2 regions of the Halomonas marinisediminis genome follow, and region 1 is predicted to be linked to the other one. Evidence: predicted binding sites of a transcription regulator. Region 1 holds the regulator's gene; the other holds the start of a gene.
The links. The regulator FNR, encoded in region 1, switches genes on or off when oxygen is low (the NO sensors DNR and NnrR bind a similar motif). The targets are predictions, from matches to a motif close to TTGATNTANATCAA.

Region 1 (7,466 bases):
TGCCAAGCACACCGTCCCCGCCGGGGCCTCGAGTCCTGCTCGAGAGCCGCTGCCCGGCGTGGGCGACCTGGTAACGGCCGCGGAGGTCGCCTACCCTGCCCCGCACCACTATCACGACGGCATCGGCGCCCAGGCACTGGAAATGGCCCTCGCCGAGCGTCCGGCCGAGGCACCCCTGGCGATCAAGGTGCGCCTACCCTTCTGCCACCATGCCTGCCGCTTCTGCGCCAGCCAGTGCGTCTCCTCCCGCAGCAGTCGCCAGGCCGACCCCTATCTCTCCCGCCTAGACCGCGAAATGGTACTGGCTCGGCGTCGGCTCAGCGGCCTGCCGCCGGTATCTCGCCTGCACTGGGGTGGCGCCCCCCCGGCCTTTCTCTCCCTGGACCAGATGAGTGACCTCTTCGATCGCCTGGACGCCCGCCTCGGCCTCTCCGGTGCCCGGGAGCGGGACTTCAGCATCGACCTCGACCCACGAGAGACCGATATGCTGACCCTGCGCCATCTGCAAGCGCTGGGCTTCAACCGCCTGAACCTGGGGGTGCAGGAACTGGATCCACGTGTACAACAGGCCATCAACCGCCTACAGCCGAGGGCCCTGACCGAGTCGCTGGTCGACGAGGCCGACCGCCTGGGCTTCCGGGAGCTGACGATGTCGCTGATGCTGGGGCTACCCTTCCAGACACCTCAAGGGCTCGTCGATACCCTCGAGCAGGTCATCGGCATGGTCCCGGCACGCATCCGCCTCTACCGCTATCGGCATCGCCCGGAGCACCACCCTGCCCAGCGCGCCATCCACCGTGACTGGCTACCCGACGCCTCGACCCGCCGGCAGCTGCTGGCCGTGGCTCGCGCCCGGCTCGACGCCGCCGGCTATGTCCATATCGGCCTGGGCCTCTACACGCGCCGCAACGACCCCCTGGCACAGGCCCAGGCCAGCGGCACTCTGGGGCATGGTCCGCTTGGCTTTACCCGGGGGCAAGCGGGTGATCTGCTGGGGCTCGGCGTGAACGCCACCAGCCGTATCGGCGACCTCTGGGTTCGTAACGCCGGTACGCTGGCGGCATACGAATCGGCACTCGATAACAGCCAACTGCCAACCGCACGCGGCGCCCGCCTGACGGCCGATGAACGACGCCACCGCGCGACACGCGAGACCCTGCTGTGTGGCCGTGGCGTCGACCCTGCCGACCTGCCGCCGAGCCCACACCTCGAGAGGCTCCACGCGGAGGGACTGATCGAGATGACGATTGAGGGAGTATCGCTGACCGCCGAGGGACACTGGCGGCTGCCCGACATCCTTGAGGCCCTCGCCCTCCCCTAGCCGCCGAGCCCCGCATAGTTTGCCCTGCCTGCACTTTGCTCCATAATGGGCCCATGACCACGATCAAGAAGGAAAGGGCCATGGCGGATACTCTCACCGGTCGGCGGCGATCCGTACTACAGGAGACGCGCTGTCAGACGTGCAGTCTCAGCTCTCTCTGCCTGCCTCTGGCACTCGAGGTGGACGACATGGACCAGTTCGACGCCATCATCCGGCGTCGCGCACCACTCAAGAAGGGCGAGGCGCTATTCCGCCAGGACACCCCCTTCTCCAGCGTCTTCGCGGTTCGCTCCGGCAGCCTCAAGCAGGTCACCACCGAGGGCAGTGGCGAAGACCAGCTGACCAACTTCTATCTCCCCAGCGAACTGGTGGGCCTCGACGGCATCGACGAACAATGCTACCCGGGTACAGTGGTGGCACTGGAGACCACCACCGTCTGCGAGATTCCCTTCGACCGCCTGGACCACCTCGCGGAGTCGATGCCGGAGCTGCGCGGACAACTCTACCGCAGCATGAGCAAGGAGCTGCGCGATGACCGCCGCATGATGCGCCTGCTCTCGCGCAAGACCGCCGACCAGCGCCTGGCCAGCTTCTTCACCAGCCTCTCCGAGCGTTTCCGCCGCCGCGGCTACTCGCCCTACAGCTTCCGCCTCTCCATGGCGCGGGCCGATATCGGCAACTACCTGGGCCTGGCGGTGGAGACGGTAAGCCGTATCCTCGGCCGCTTCCAGACCCAGGGCCTGGTCGCCGTCTCGGGGCGCGAGGTGAATATCCTCGATCTGCCGGCGCTCACCCGTCTGGCCGAGGAGGAGGGGGCGCACTAAAGCAGGAAGCTGGAAAAGCAGCATGACTTCGCTGCCAAAGGCGTCAAGTCCTGTTCTTCAAGCTTGAGCCAGCGAAGCAGGTGCTCTTCCAGCTCCGGGCGAAGCCCGGCTCTTCCAGGCGCGGAGCGCCGCTCTTCAAGCTTATAGCTCTTGCTGGATATCGATCCGGCTGGCCTGCATCCTGGCCTGCTTCTCCTCCAGCCCGGCGAAGTCAAACAACTCACGGTCGGCCAGCTGTGAAGGCGCCACATTGGTCACCGCCTTGAACATGCTTTCCAGGCGCCCGGGATGCTTCGCCTCCCACTCCGCCAGCATCTCCTTGACCACCTGACGCTGCAGGTTGGGCTGAGAGCCACACAGGTTGCAGGGGATGATCGGAAACGCCATCTGCCGAGCAAACTCGGCAATGTCCGCCTCCCGACAATAGGCCAGCGGCCGAATCACCATGTTCCGGCCATCGTCGGACAGCAGCTTCGGCGGCATCGACTTGAGGCTGCCGCCGAAGAACATGTTGAGGAACAGGGTCTCGAGGATATCCTCGCGGTGGTGCCCCAGGGCGATCTTGTTGGCACCGATCTGCTCGGCGAACCCATACAGGGAGCCGCGGCGCAGCCGCGAGCAGAGCGCACAGGTGGTCTTGCCTTCCGGGGTCTTCTCCTTGACCACCGAATAGGTGTCGCGCTCGAGGATATGATAGTCGACCCCGGTAGTCTCCAGGTACTCGGGCAGCACATGCTCGGGAAAGCCGGGCTGCTTCTGATCGAGATTCACCGCCACCAGCGAGAAGTCGACCGGGGCGTTGCGCTGCAGATTGCGTAGGATCTCGAGCAGGGTGTAGCTGTCCTTGCCACCGGACAGGCACACCATCACCCGATCTCCCTCATGAATCATGCCGTAGTCGATGATGGCATTGCCTACCAGGCGACGCAGCCGCTTCTGCAGCTTGTTGAATTCACGCTTGTCCTGGGTACCGGGCTGCTGCTGGGGCGAGGCTGGCCCGGAGTGGGTGAGGGGCGCGCTATCGCGTTCGCGGGGGTCGAAGGTCACGGCGTCTTGCATAGGTCTTGGCGCTGCCAGTGCGGGCAAAAATGGAAAGGCGCCCATCCTACCATCGGCGACAGCGCCAGGCGACGCCAGACGCCACTCGTGCCGACTAACTCCCGGCGGCGTCAGCGCGCTCCAGGCGCAGGAACATCAGCGCGGTGGTCACCGCATCCCCCAGGGCGGTATTGCGCCCCATGACCGGCACTCCCAGGCGCTCGGCGGCACTCTCGAAGCGCGGCAGGTTATCGATTGCCGGGTGCCGACGTCGCAGTCGGCGCCGCCACAGCTGGGCCACATCCACGGTGGCGTTGGGTAGCTCGAAGCCGAAACGCGGACGCAGCTCACGGTTGAGAATCGCCAGGTCAAAGCCCAGATGCCAGCCCACGAGAGGGCGATTGCCGACGAAGTCGAGCAGCCGCGCCAGGGCGCTGTCGATGCTCTCGCCATTGTCGAGGTCCATGCCACGCAGGCCATGGATGCGGATGGAATCACCGGTCAGCGAGTCGGGGCGACGAAGGCGCAGATCCAGGGAGTCACTGGTGAGGATATGATCACCACGCACCCGCACCGCGGCGATCGACACCAGCTCGGCGCTGCGGGTATCCAGGCCGGTGGTCTCGGTGTCGATCACCACCATCTCGTCACCGGTATAGGGGCGAAACAGCCAGGCGTACTCGCCGTTGGCATGGCGCCGCTGATCCGCGACGCGTCTCAGCATCTTGAGCATGACGGGCTCCTTGTGTCGTTGTCGTTCCGTCGATTCATGAGTACTCCAGATGAAAGCGGTGGGAGAGGCGCTGCTTGAAGTCCTTGACGATATGCAGCGCCTCGCGCAGCAGGTCGCGCTCCAGCGACGAGAGCTCCTGTACCACTACTCGATCAGGGCTGTGCTGCTCGCCCTCCTCCTCGTCCTCACGCCTCTCCAGCTGCTGCTTGAGGCGCAGCTCGGTGAATAGCGCCAGCGCCTCGGCCAGGTCTTCGGCGAAGCGTGGCTCCAGCCGGCCATCGGCAGCCAGGGCCTCCAGGCGCTCCAGGGTCGAGGTAGGCCGGATGCCGCGCTCCAGTGCCATCACTCGTACGCCATGCACGATGGGGAAGATCCCCCCCTTCTTGATATCGATGCCGTGCTGGGGTCGCTTGAGTGAGCCGAACAGGGTCAGCGGTGTGGAGAAGCGCAGGATGGTGCGGGCGAAGTAGGAGAGCAGCAGATCGTTTCCACTGCACCGGGCAAAGAGGTCGTCACGCACCCGGTCGAGCAGCGCCGGGTTGCCCGCCACCGCGTGGGAGTCGAGCATGATCGCCAGCTTCATCAGGCTGTCGCCATCCCGAGTCTCGACCCAGCGCGTGATGCGCTGCTTCCACTGGGTGACCGTGCCCACCCACTCCGGGTTGGAGACCATGATATTGCCCGGGCAGAGTGGATAACCCAGCTCCACCAGGGTCTCGGTCAGGCCCTGCATCTGCTCGGCGCAGTCGGGCCACTCGAGATCATCGGCCAGGATCAGGCCGTTGTCCTGATCGGTCTTGAGGATCTGCTCACCACGCCCTTCGCTGCCCATCACCATCAGGCAGCTATCGGCATGGTAACGCTCGTCGATCAGAAACCCCCAGGCCTTGTTGATGATCCGGCCGTTGAGGGCCGCCAGCAGGCCCATGGAGAAGCGCAGCTTGACCCCCTGGGCCATCAGCGCGCTGACCAGCTCGGGAGTGCGGCGGCTGGCGGCGGCAAGGGCTTCGAGGCTATCGGCCTGCTCGACCTGCAGGCTGACCACGTAGCTGCGACTGGAGAAGTAACTGAGCACATCGGTCAGCTCCACCACCCCCACCGGTTGGTGCTGGTCCATCACCACGACCCGCTCCACCTTGTGACGGGTCATGATCACCAGCGCCTCGAAGAGGTACTTTTCCGGTGTCACGGTGATCAGTTCGGCATGCCCCAGCTCCTCGAGCGGAGTGTCTCGGCAACGTTCGTCCACCACCAGGGCATTGAGCAGATCGGTCTTGGTGATCATGCCGTGACAACCATTGCGCTTCACCAGCAGCGAGTCGGCATGCCGCTCGTTGATGGTGACCACCGCCTCGGCGATGGTGGTGGCAGCCGGCACTACCAGGGGCTCACGCATGCACTCCTTCACCATCGCCAGCATGAAACCGGCCATGGTCACTCCGCCCTCGGCGCGCTGCTCGGTCAGCAGGCGGGCCTTGTGGGCCAGGCTCTGGCGGAAGAACTCGGCAAAGGGGAGATAGGCGTCGCACAGCTCGAGGAACAGTGCCCTGGGCATCAGGTAGCAGAGGCTCTCCTGCTCGGCACGAAAGCGATAGCGACTCTTGCCGTTGAGAATGCTGATCGCCCCGAACAGGTCCCCCTGGGTGTAATGCCCGATGCGCTCCCTGGCTGCCGGCTGGGTGGTATCGATCTCCGCCACCTCGCCCTTGTGAATCAGAAAGACATACTCGCCGGGCTGACCAGCCTCGAGGATGATCTCGTCACGATCGAAGTAGGCCAGATCGACGCCCTGGCGCACCCGCTCGCGACCGGGCTCATCGAGCAGCGTGAACGGTGGCTGAGAAAGATCGAGATCGATCATGGCGGGCCCTCACGGATCACCCCCCGCCTGAAGGAGCGCCCCGGCACCGAAGTGGCTCGTCGGTCTCAGGGGACGCCTTCGGCGAAGGCATTGTTATTGATTTCCGCAGGCGTGATCGGCAGGCGACAAAGCCGACGACACATCGGTACTCCTGTGGAGCATAACAACGACCATGCCTCGTCGATAAGCTAGACGAACGTATCGATCCAGGGCCGCTTAGACCATGGTCCTATCCGGCGCCTTATCACTAGACAAAGGTCCAAGGTGAACGAGATATACCATGGTGTTAACCAGCCGCCTTTGCGCCTGGCATTCCACAGAATCATCTATAGCAAAGCATTGATTTTAAAAATTTTTTACCATCAACACTGAATCGCTTTATTCTCATGATACGAAAGTCTGGGATTCATTTCTTGCCCTCATTGACCACTATTCACCTGCATCATGCAGGGCAATCGCACGCCACCATGGCGTCTTCCCGCCCGGAGACATGCGATTGCCCTGGTGATTTCACCATCAGCGACTGCACAAGTTCCCTATCTCAACAACAAGTGGAGAACACGACATGGCAGAAGAGAGAGTCGACACAACCGAGTACTGGAAGGCCAACGTACGCCTGATCGTGGGCTGCCTGGCCGTCTGGGCCTTTGTTTCCTACGGCTGCGCCATCCTGTTCCGGCCTCTGCTCGCCGGTATCCCGGTCGGCGGGACCGACCTTGGCTTCTGGTTCGCCCAACAGGGGTCGATCCTGACCTTCATTTGCCTGATCTTCTTCTACGCCTGGCGCATGAACAAGCTCGACAAGAAATTCGGCCTCGGGGAGTAACCAAGAATGAGTCAATTTGCCATCAACCTGCTATTTGTAGGGGCGTCATTCGCCCTCTACATCGGCATAGCGATCTGGGCCCGTGCCGGCTCGACCAAGGACTTCTATGTGGCGGGCGGGGGCGTCCACCCGGTCACCAACGGCATGGCCACCGCCGCCGACTGGATGTCCGCCGCGTCGTTCATCTCCATGGCCGGCCTGCTGGCCTCCGGGGGCTACGCCAACTCGACCTTCCTGATGGGCTGGACCGGTGGCTATGTCATCCTGGCCATGCTGCTGGCTCCCTATCTGCGCAAGTTCGGCAAGTTCACGGTGCCCGACTTCATCGGTGAACGTTTCTACAGCAATACCGCCCGCCTGGTAGCCGTCGTCTGCCTGATCGTCGCCTCGGTGACCTACGTCATCGGCCAGATGACCGGCGCCGGCGTGGCCTTCTCGCGCTTCCTCGAGGTCTCCAATACCTGGGGCATCTGGATCGCGGCCTTTATCGTGTTCCTCTATGCGGTATTCGGCGGCATGAAGGGAATTACCTATACCCAGGTGGCCCAGTACGTCGTGCTGATTGTCGCCTACACCATCCCGGCGGTATTTATCGCCCTGCAGCTGACCGGCAACCCGATCCCCATGTTCGGCATGTTCAGCACCCATACCGAGTCCGGTGTGCCGCTGCTCGCCAAGCTGGATAGTGTGGTCAACGCCCTGGGCTTCCGCGACTACACCGCCGACGTGGACAACAAGCTCAACATGGTGCTGTTCACCCTGTCGCTGATGGTGGGTACCGCGGGCCTGCCCCACGTCATCATCCGCTTCTTCACCGTGCCCAAGGTGGCCGACGCCCGCTGGTCTGCCGGCTGGGCCCTGGT
Region 2 (7,466 bases), on a different contig from region 1:
CCCCAGCCTCCCCGCCCTGGCCCTGACCACCGACACCTCTACCCTGACCTCCATCGCCAACGACTACAGCTACAACGAGGTGTTCTCCAAGCAGGTACGCGCCCTGGGCCAACCCGGCGATATCCTGCTGGCGATCTCCACCAGCGGCAACTCGGCCAACGTGATTCAGGCCATCCAGGCCGCCCATGACCGCGACATGACGGTGGTGGCCCTCACCGGTCGCGACGGAGGCAACATGGCCTCGCTGCTCGGCCAGGACGACTGCGAGATCCGCGTCCCGGCGACCTCTACCGCACGGATTCAGGAGGTCCACCTGCTGGCAATCCACTGCCTCTGCGACCTGATCGACGAACAACTCTTTGGAGCAAGTGAATGATGACACGCCTCCCCCTGCTCAGCGCCCTGCTGCTGATCGCCGCCCTGGGCCTCGCCGGCTGCACCACCGTGACCAGCGTAACCCATCAAGGCACCATCGAGGAGAATTACGGCAAGCGCACTGCCGGCGACCAGATCGAAGACCAGAGCATCGAAACCAAGATCACCCACAACCTTGGCCGCACCGACGCCCGCCTGGGTGACGCGCGGATCAATGTGGACAGTTACGCGGGGTTGGTGCTGCTCACTGGCCAGGTACCCAGCGAGGAACTCAAGGTGAAAGCCAGCGAAGTGGCGAGTCAGGTACGCAATGTGCGCAATGTCCACAACGAATTGAGCATCGCCGGTAACCTGCCCGCCAGTCAGCGGCTCTCGGACACCTGGCTCAACACCCGCATCCGCACCCACCTGGCCGCCAACCAGGCGATCGACTCAAGCCGCATCCGAGTGATCACCGAGAATGCCAGCGTCTATCTGATGGGCATCGTGACCCGTGCCGAGGCCGAGCGCATCGTCCAGGCGGTCTCGCAGCTGGGCGGCATGCAGCGCATCGTCAAGGTCTTCGACTATCTCGACTAAGCCGGCTCGACTGAACCGAAACAGCTCGACTGCTCGCTGCAAACGCAATACGGCAGGCCCCAAGGCCTGCCGTATTGCATGGTCCACCACCGCGCTGGCATAAGAACTACTTGATCACCCGCAGGGAAGGCCTTCCCTTGGGCGGCCGTCGAGAGCCCTCATCCTTCTCTTCCGACGCCTTCTTCTCCTGCGAGGTGTCGGCGTCACGCTCGACCTCGGCCAGCGTCGGCAGCTCGTCCTCGGCCGGCTGGGGCATCACCGGTTCATGACCGAAGACCATTCCGACACCATTCTCGCGACCATAGATGGCCACCAGGGCATCAATCGGCACCATCACCCGCATGGGTTGACCACCGAAGCGCGCCTCGAAACTGATCGCGTCGTTCTCCATCGCCAGCTCACGAACGGCGTTTGGCGACAGGTTGAGAACGATCTGGCCATTCTGTACGAACTGTCGCGGCACTTCCACCTGGGGATGCTCGGCATCGACCACGATATGGGGCGTGAGGTCATGGTCCAGCAGCCACTCGAACAAGGCTCTGGCCAGGTAGGGGCGACTGGATAGGCTGGGACGACTGGAGTCCATCGCCTCTCCCTCCTGCATTGGCCGGCCGCCCGAAGGCGGCCGGGAAAAGTGTATCAGCTGCGAATCTCGCGTTCGCGCTCGCTCAGTGACGCCTTGAAGCCGTCTCGCTCGAAGACTCGCTCCATGTAGTCGAGCAGGGGGACTACCTGTTTCTCGGGCAGCTCGATGCCCAGGGCGGGCAGACGCCACAGAATCGGTGCCAGGCAGCAGTCCACCAGGGTGAACTCCTCGCTCATGAAGAACGCCATGTCCTCGAAGATGGGCGAGATTCCGACGAGACTCTCACGCAGCTCCTTGCGCGCCCTGTCCGCCTCTTTCTTGCTCCCCTGCTCGATCTGCTCCACCAGCGGGCACCACTCGCGCTCGATACGGTGCATCCAGAGGCGACTCTGGGCACGCGCCACCGGATAGACCGGCAGCAGCGGGGGGTGTGGGAAGCGCTCGTCCAGGTACTCCATCATCACCTTGGACTCATACAGCACGAGATCTCGATCCAGCAGGGTCGGCACGCTGTTGTAGGGGTTGAGATCGGCGAGATCCTCGGGGGGCTGGTCCGGGTTGACCTCCACGATGTCTACCGCCACCCCCTTTTCGGCGAGCACGATACGCACCCGATGGCTGAAATGATCGGAGCCACCGGAATAGAAGATCATCGACGACCGCTTGGCCACTACACCCATGAAACAATCCTCGCATCAAATCGAATAACCATGATAACACGCGGGCCTCGCTCCGCGGGGAAGCGATTGACGCGACACATACGTCACGGGGGCGCATGGCCGTCGGCCATGCGCCCCCGTCTCTCTGCAACCCGTCGGTCAGTGGATGTCGCGCCAGTACTCACGCTTGAGCAGGTAGGCAATGACGCCGAAGATGAAGATGAAGATCAGCACCTTCGGGGCCAGAGCCTGGGCCTGCAGCTTGGATGGCTCACCCACATAGGCCAGGAAGTTGGTCAGGTCGTAGACCGCCTCCTCGAACTCATCCGGCTCCAGCTCGCCCGGCTGAGTCACCTGGAGCACATCACAGGACTGGTACTTGCCTGTCAACGGATCGAGCTCGGCACCCTCAACAGGACGATCGGTCTCGGAGCACACCATCTCCTGCACGCCCTGCAACGGCTCGAGCACATTGGGCATGGCCACCATGTCGAACACGGCATTGTTCACACCAGTACCGGTGCTCGGGTCCTTGTAGAACGAGAGCAGGTAGGAGTAGATCCAGTCGGTACCGCGCAGTCGTGACTCGAGGGTCAGGTCAGGCGGCGGCGCACCGAACCAGGCCTCGGCATCGTCCTTGTTCATGGCGATATGCATCTGGTCATTGAAGGCCAGATCCGAGGAGAAGATCAGATTCTCCTCGACCAGATCCTGAGGCATCCCCAGGTCCTCGGCAGCACGAGCGAAGCGCTGGTGCTCAAGCGAATGACACCCCATGCAGTAGTTGGTAAAGAGCTGCATGCCCCGCTGCAACGATGCCTTGTCATCGAGGTCGGGGGTCATGGAGTACGGGACGCTCGCGCCTCCAGCGGCAATGGCCGTGAGGGGCACCAGCGCGAAGAGCAGTGCGAACAGTTGCTTTTTCATTAGCCAGTCACCCTCTCCGGAACGGGTTTGGTCTTCTCCAGCCGAGTATAGATCGGCATCAGCAGGAAGAAGGCGAAATAGACGGCGGTGCACACCTGAGCCAGCACGGTACGGCCATCGGTAGCCGGCAGCACGCCCAGGACCCCCAGAATGACAAAGCTGATCGCGAACAGCACCAGCATCACCTTGGACATCCAGCCCTTGTAGCGCATGGAGCGCACAGGGCTGCGGTCCAGCCACGGCAGCACGAACAGCACCGCGATGGCAGCGCCCATGAAGATCACGCCGAGAAACTTGGCATCGAGCCCGAACAGCGAGAAGGTGATCGCACGCAGAATCGCGTAGAAGGGCGTGAAGTACCACACCGGGGCGATGTGGTCCGGCGTCTTCAGCGGGTTGGCCGGCTCGAAGTTTGGCTTCTCGAGGAAGTAGCCCCCCCCCTCGGGGAAATAGAAGATCACCACCGCGAAAACGAACAGGAAGACAGCCACGCCGACGATATCCTTCACCGTGTAGTACGGATGGAAGGGAATGCCATCCAGCGGCTTGCCGGTCTCGTCCTTCTTCTTCTTGATGTCGATGCCATCAGGATTGTTGGAACCGACCTCGTGCAGGGCGATGATATGCAGCACCACCAGCGCCAGGATCACGATGGGCAGCGCCACCACGTGGAGGGCGAAGAAGCGGTTGAGGGTAATGCCCGAGATCAGGAAGTCACCACGAATCCACTGGGTCAGGTCGGGACCGATGACCGGAATCGCGGAGAACAGCGAGATGATCACCTGGGCACCCCAGTAGGACATCTGACCCCAGGGCAGCAGATACCCCATGAAGGCCTCCGCCATCAACGCCAGGTAGATCGCCATGCCGAAGATCCACACCAGCTCGCGGGGCGCCTTGTAGGAGCCATAGAGCAGGCCGCGGAACATGTGCAGGTATACGACCACGAAGAAGGCCGTGGCGCCGGTGGAGTGCAGGTAGCGAATCAACCAACCCCACTCGACATCGCGCATGATGTACTCGACGGAGGCGAAGGCGCCCTCGGCAGAGGGGTTGTAGCTCATGGTCAGCCAGATCCCGGTAAGAATCTGATTGACCAGCACCAGCAGGGCCAGCGAGCCGAAGAAGTACCAGAAATTGAAGTTCTTGGGGGCGTAATACTTGGACAGGTGCTCCTGCCACATCTGCGTCGCGGGGAAGCGCTCATCGACCCAGCGCATCAAGCCCTTTTCCGCCATCGGCTTGTTCGGGTTACCCATCAGGCAGTCTCCTCATCTTCGCCAACGATGATGATATCGTCGGACTCGAAGCGGTAAGGCGGCACCTCCAGGTTGGTGGGCGCCGGCACCCCGCGGAATACCCGGCCCGCCAGATCGAAGCGCGAGCCATGGCAGGGGCAGAAGAAGCCACCCGGCCAGTTGTCGGTGCCCACATCGTCCGCATCGGGCTCTGGACGAAACAGCGGTGAGCAACCCAGGTGGGTACAGATGCCGATCAGGACCCCGATCTCGGGCTTGATGGAGCGCAGGGGGCCATCGATGTAGGCCGGCTGCTGCGGCACGTCTGATGCAGGATCGGTAAGCCGCGAGTCATCGAACGACTCGATGCGCTCGATCATCTCCGGAGTGCGGTTGACGATCCACACCGGCTTGCCACGCCACTCCACGGTCATACGCTGGCCGGGTTCAAGCTTGGACACATCAGCCTGAACCGGCGCGCCCGCCGCTCTCGCCCTGGCACTCGGCTGCCAGGAAGCCACAAAGGGGACCGCAACCCCGACAGCACCAATCCCACCGACAACGGTGGTAGCACCCACGAGGAAACGGCGCCGACCCTTGTTCACGCCGTTATCTGCCATTTCAAGGTTTCTCCCATCAGCTTACCCGTTGACCCATCACGGGCATCATCCCCGCGACCACGGACACCAAATGCGGTACATGTTAAGAAATCGCGCCGCCGTGCACAAGGAAAAGGACCCTGCCCAAGACGGCTTGATGCACACAAATTGTTGACGCAGAACAAGAAACGCCCGGGTTGATAACCCGGGCGTCGCATACTCCATGGCGGCTGGTGATCAGCGCTTGGAGAACTGCGGACGACGGCGCGCCTTGCGCAGACCAATCTTCTTACGCTCGACCTCACGCGCATCACGGGTCACATAACCCGCCTGACGCAGCGGCGCACGGAAGTCTTCGTTGTAGGCCATCAAGGCACGGGTAATGCCGTGACGAATCGCGCCGGCCTGGGCAGAGCCACCGCCACCCTTGACGGTGACGTAGACATCGAACTGACCAAGGGTCTCGGTCAGCTCGAGGGGCTGACGAACGACCATGCGGCCGGTGACGCGGCCGAAGTACTGGTCCAGCTCACGGTTGTTGACGGTGATCTTGCCGGTGCCCGGCTTCAGGAAAACGCGGGCAGTAGAGGTCTTGCGGCGCCCGGTACCGTAGTATTGCTGTGTCATGGCGGAGATTCCCTCAGATGTTCAGTTCTTGCGGCTGCTGGGCGGCGTGCGGATGTTCGGCACCGGCGTAGACCTTGAGCTTGGTGTACATGGCGCGACCCAGGGGACCCTTGGGCAGCATGCCCTTCACGGCACTCTCGATGATACGCTCGGGAGCGTGATCAAGCATCTTGTCGAAGGTCATGGAGCGCAGGCCACCGGGATAGCCGGTGTGACGATAGTAGGTCTTGGCCTTGGCCTTGTTGCCGGTCACCTTCACCTTCTCGGCGTTGATCACGACGATATAGTCGCCGCCGTCCACGTGGGGGGTGTACTCCGGCTTGTGCTTGCCGCGCAGGCGACGAGCGATTTCGGTGGCCAGTCGGCCGAGCGTCTTGTCCGCGGCGTCGACGACGTACCAGTCGCGCTCGACGGACTGCGGTTTGGCAGTGAACGTCTTCATGAAATCTCACCAATCAAGTGTATTGGGTTCTGCCACCGGATGACCGGCATGGAACCATCCCTATTCTTCTTGGTTGGCCTCGACGCGCGAGACCAACGAGTAGAGCGCGCGAATTCTACATGAATGCGGCCCTGCTGTGCAATGCCGGTGCAAGCCGTAAGCCAAGCCTAGGTCAAGGGAACTTACTGTTCAGAGCTCACAGCCCCGGGTGCAGTCCGGCTAAGGCTTGTGGGCTAGGGCGAGGTAGTCGTGGGACTGCATCTCCTGCAGGCGAGAGAGGGTCCGCTCGAACTCGAACTCCAGGCGGCCGTCGCTATAGAGCGACTCGGCAGGCACCTCGGCGGACATCAGCAACTTGACACCCCGGTCGTAGAACTCGTCGACCATGTTGATGAAGCGCCGCGCCTGATCATCTGACTTCCCATCCATGCGCGGCACATTGGAGACCAGCACGGAGTGAAACTCCCGCGCCAGCTCGATGTAATCGTTCTGGCTGCGAGGCCCATCACAGAGCTCGCGAAACTCGAACCACACCACATCATCGTGGAGTCGACGTGCGTGAAGCACACGATGATTGATTTCCAGAGGAACATCGGACTCGCCATCCTGGCCGGCTATTGCGCGGAAGCTACGTGCCAGCTCGACCTCCGCGGCATCATCGAGCGGCGAATGAAATATCTCGGCACGCTCGAGCGCCCGCAGCCGATAGTCGATACCCGAGTCGACATTGACCACCTCGCAGTGCCGCTCCAGCAGATCGATGGCGGGCAGGAAGCGCGCACGCTGCAGCCCCTCCTTGTAGAGCTCGCCGGGCACGATATTGGACGTTGCCACCAGTACCACGCCTCGCTCGAACAGCGCCTCGAGCAGATTGGCAAGGATCATCGCATCGGTGATGTCCTTGACGAAGAACTCATCGAAGCAGATCACCCTGGCCTCGGCCGCGAACTTGGCGGCAATCAGGCGCAGGGGGTTCTTCTCGCCCTTGTAGTGCTCGAGCTCGTTATGCACCCGCTGCATGAAGCGGTGGAAGTGGGTGCGCATCTTCTCGGGAAAAGGCAGGGACTCGTAGAAGGCATCCACCAGATAGGTCTTGCCACGACCCACGCCTCCCCAGAAGTAGAGGCCGCGAATCGCCGGCGGGTCCGTCTCGGCGGGCTCACTGCGCGCTCGCTTGCCGAACAGCCCCGCCACGCGCGAGGCCAGCCCGCCTCCCGTTGAGCTGGCGCGGGCAGGTGCCTGGGGCGAACGCAGCAGATCGTCATAGAGACGCTGCAGATGCTCCACGGCCTGGGCCTGGGCGGCATCATACTGGAAGTCGTGGCGTTCCAGGTCGGCCCGATAGCGGGCCATGGGGGTCGGGCGAGTGTCTCGATTGGCGGCATTCATGAGGACGAAAACGGCCTGTTTCGGCTTCGACAGGAGGCATATTAT

Region 2: petA (ubiquinol-cytochrome c reductase iron-sulfur subunit) is a predicted target of FNR. The motif match lies at 5,135-5,148, and genes of this name have one in related genera.

What each region holds. Positions count from the first base shown of each region.
Region 1 is NZ_SLTR01000017.1:63,614-71,079, forward strand. It holds gene E0702_RS12525 (radical SAM protein) at 1-1,321, shown strand, start outside; gene fnr (fumarate/nitrate reduction transcriptional regulator Fnr) at 1,402-2,145, shown strand; gene ttcA (tRNA 2-thiocytidine(32) synthetase TtcA) at 2,287-3,204, opposite strand; gene E0702_RS12540 (3'-5' exonuclease) at 3,299-3,916, opposite strand; gene E0702_RS12545 (putative nucleotidyltransferase substrate binding domain-containing protein) at 3,951-5,777, opposite strand; gene E0702_RS12550 (DUF4212 domain-containing protein) at 6,343-6,603, shown strand; gene E0702_RS12555 (sodium:solute symporter family protein) at 6,610-7,466, shown strand, end outside.
Region 2 is NZ_SLTR01000007.1:87,354-94,819, reverse strand. It holds gene E0702_RS07300 (phosphoheptose isomerase) at 1-376, shown strand, start outside; gene E0702_RS07295 (BON domain-containing protein) at 376-954, shown strand; gene E0702_RS07290 (ClpXP protease specificity-enhancing factor) at 1,061-1,540, opposite strand; gene sspA (stringent starvation protein SspA) at 1,594-2,220, opposite strand; gene E0702_RS07280 (cytochrome c1) at 2,359-3,126, opposite strand; gene E0702_RS07275 (cytochrome b) at 3,126-4,385, opposite strand; gene petA (ubiquinol-cytochrome c reductase iron-sulfur subunit) at 4,385-4,984, opposite strand; gene rpsI (30S ribosomal protein S9) at 5,201-5,590, opposite strand; gene rplM (50S ribosomal protein L13) at 5,604-6,032, opposite strand; gene zapE (cell division protein ZapE) at 6,252-7,421, opposite strand.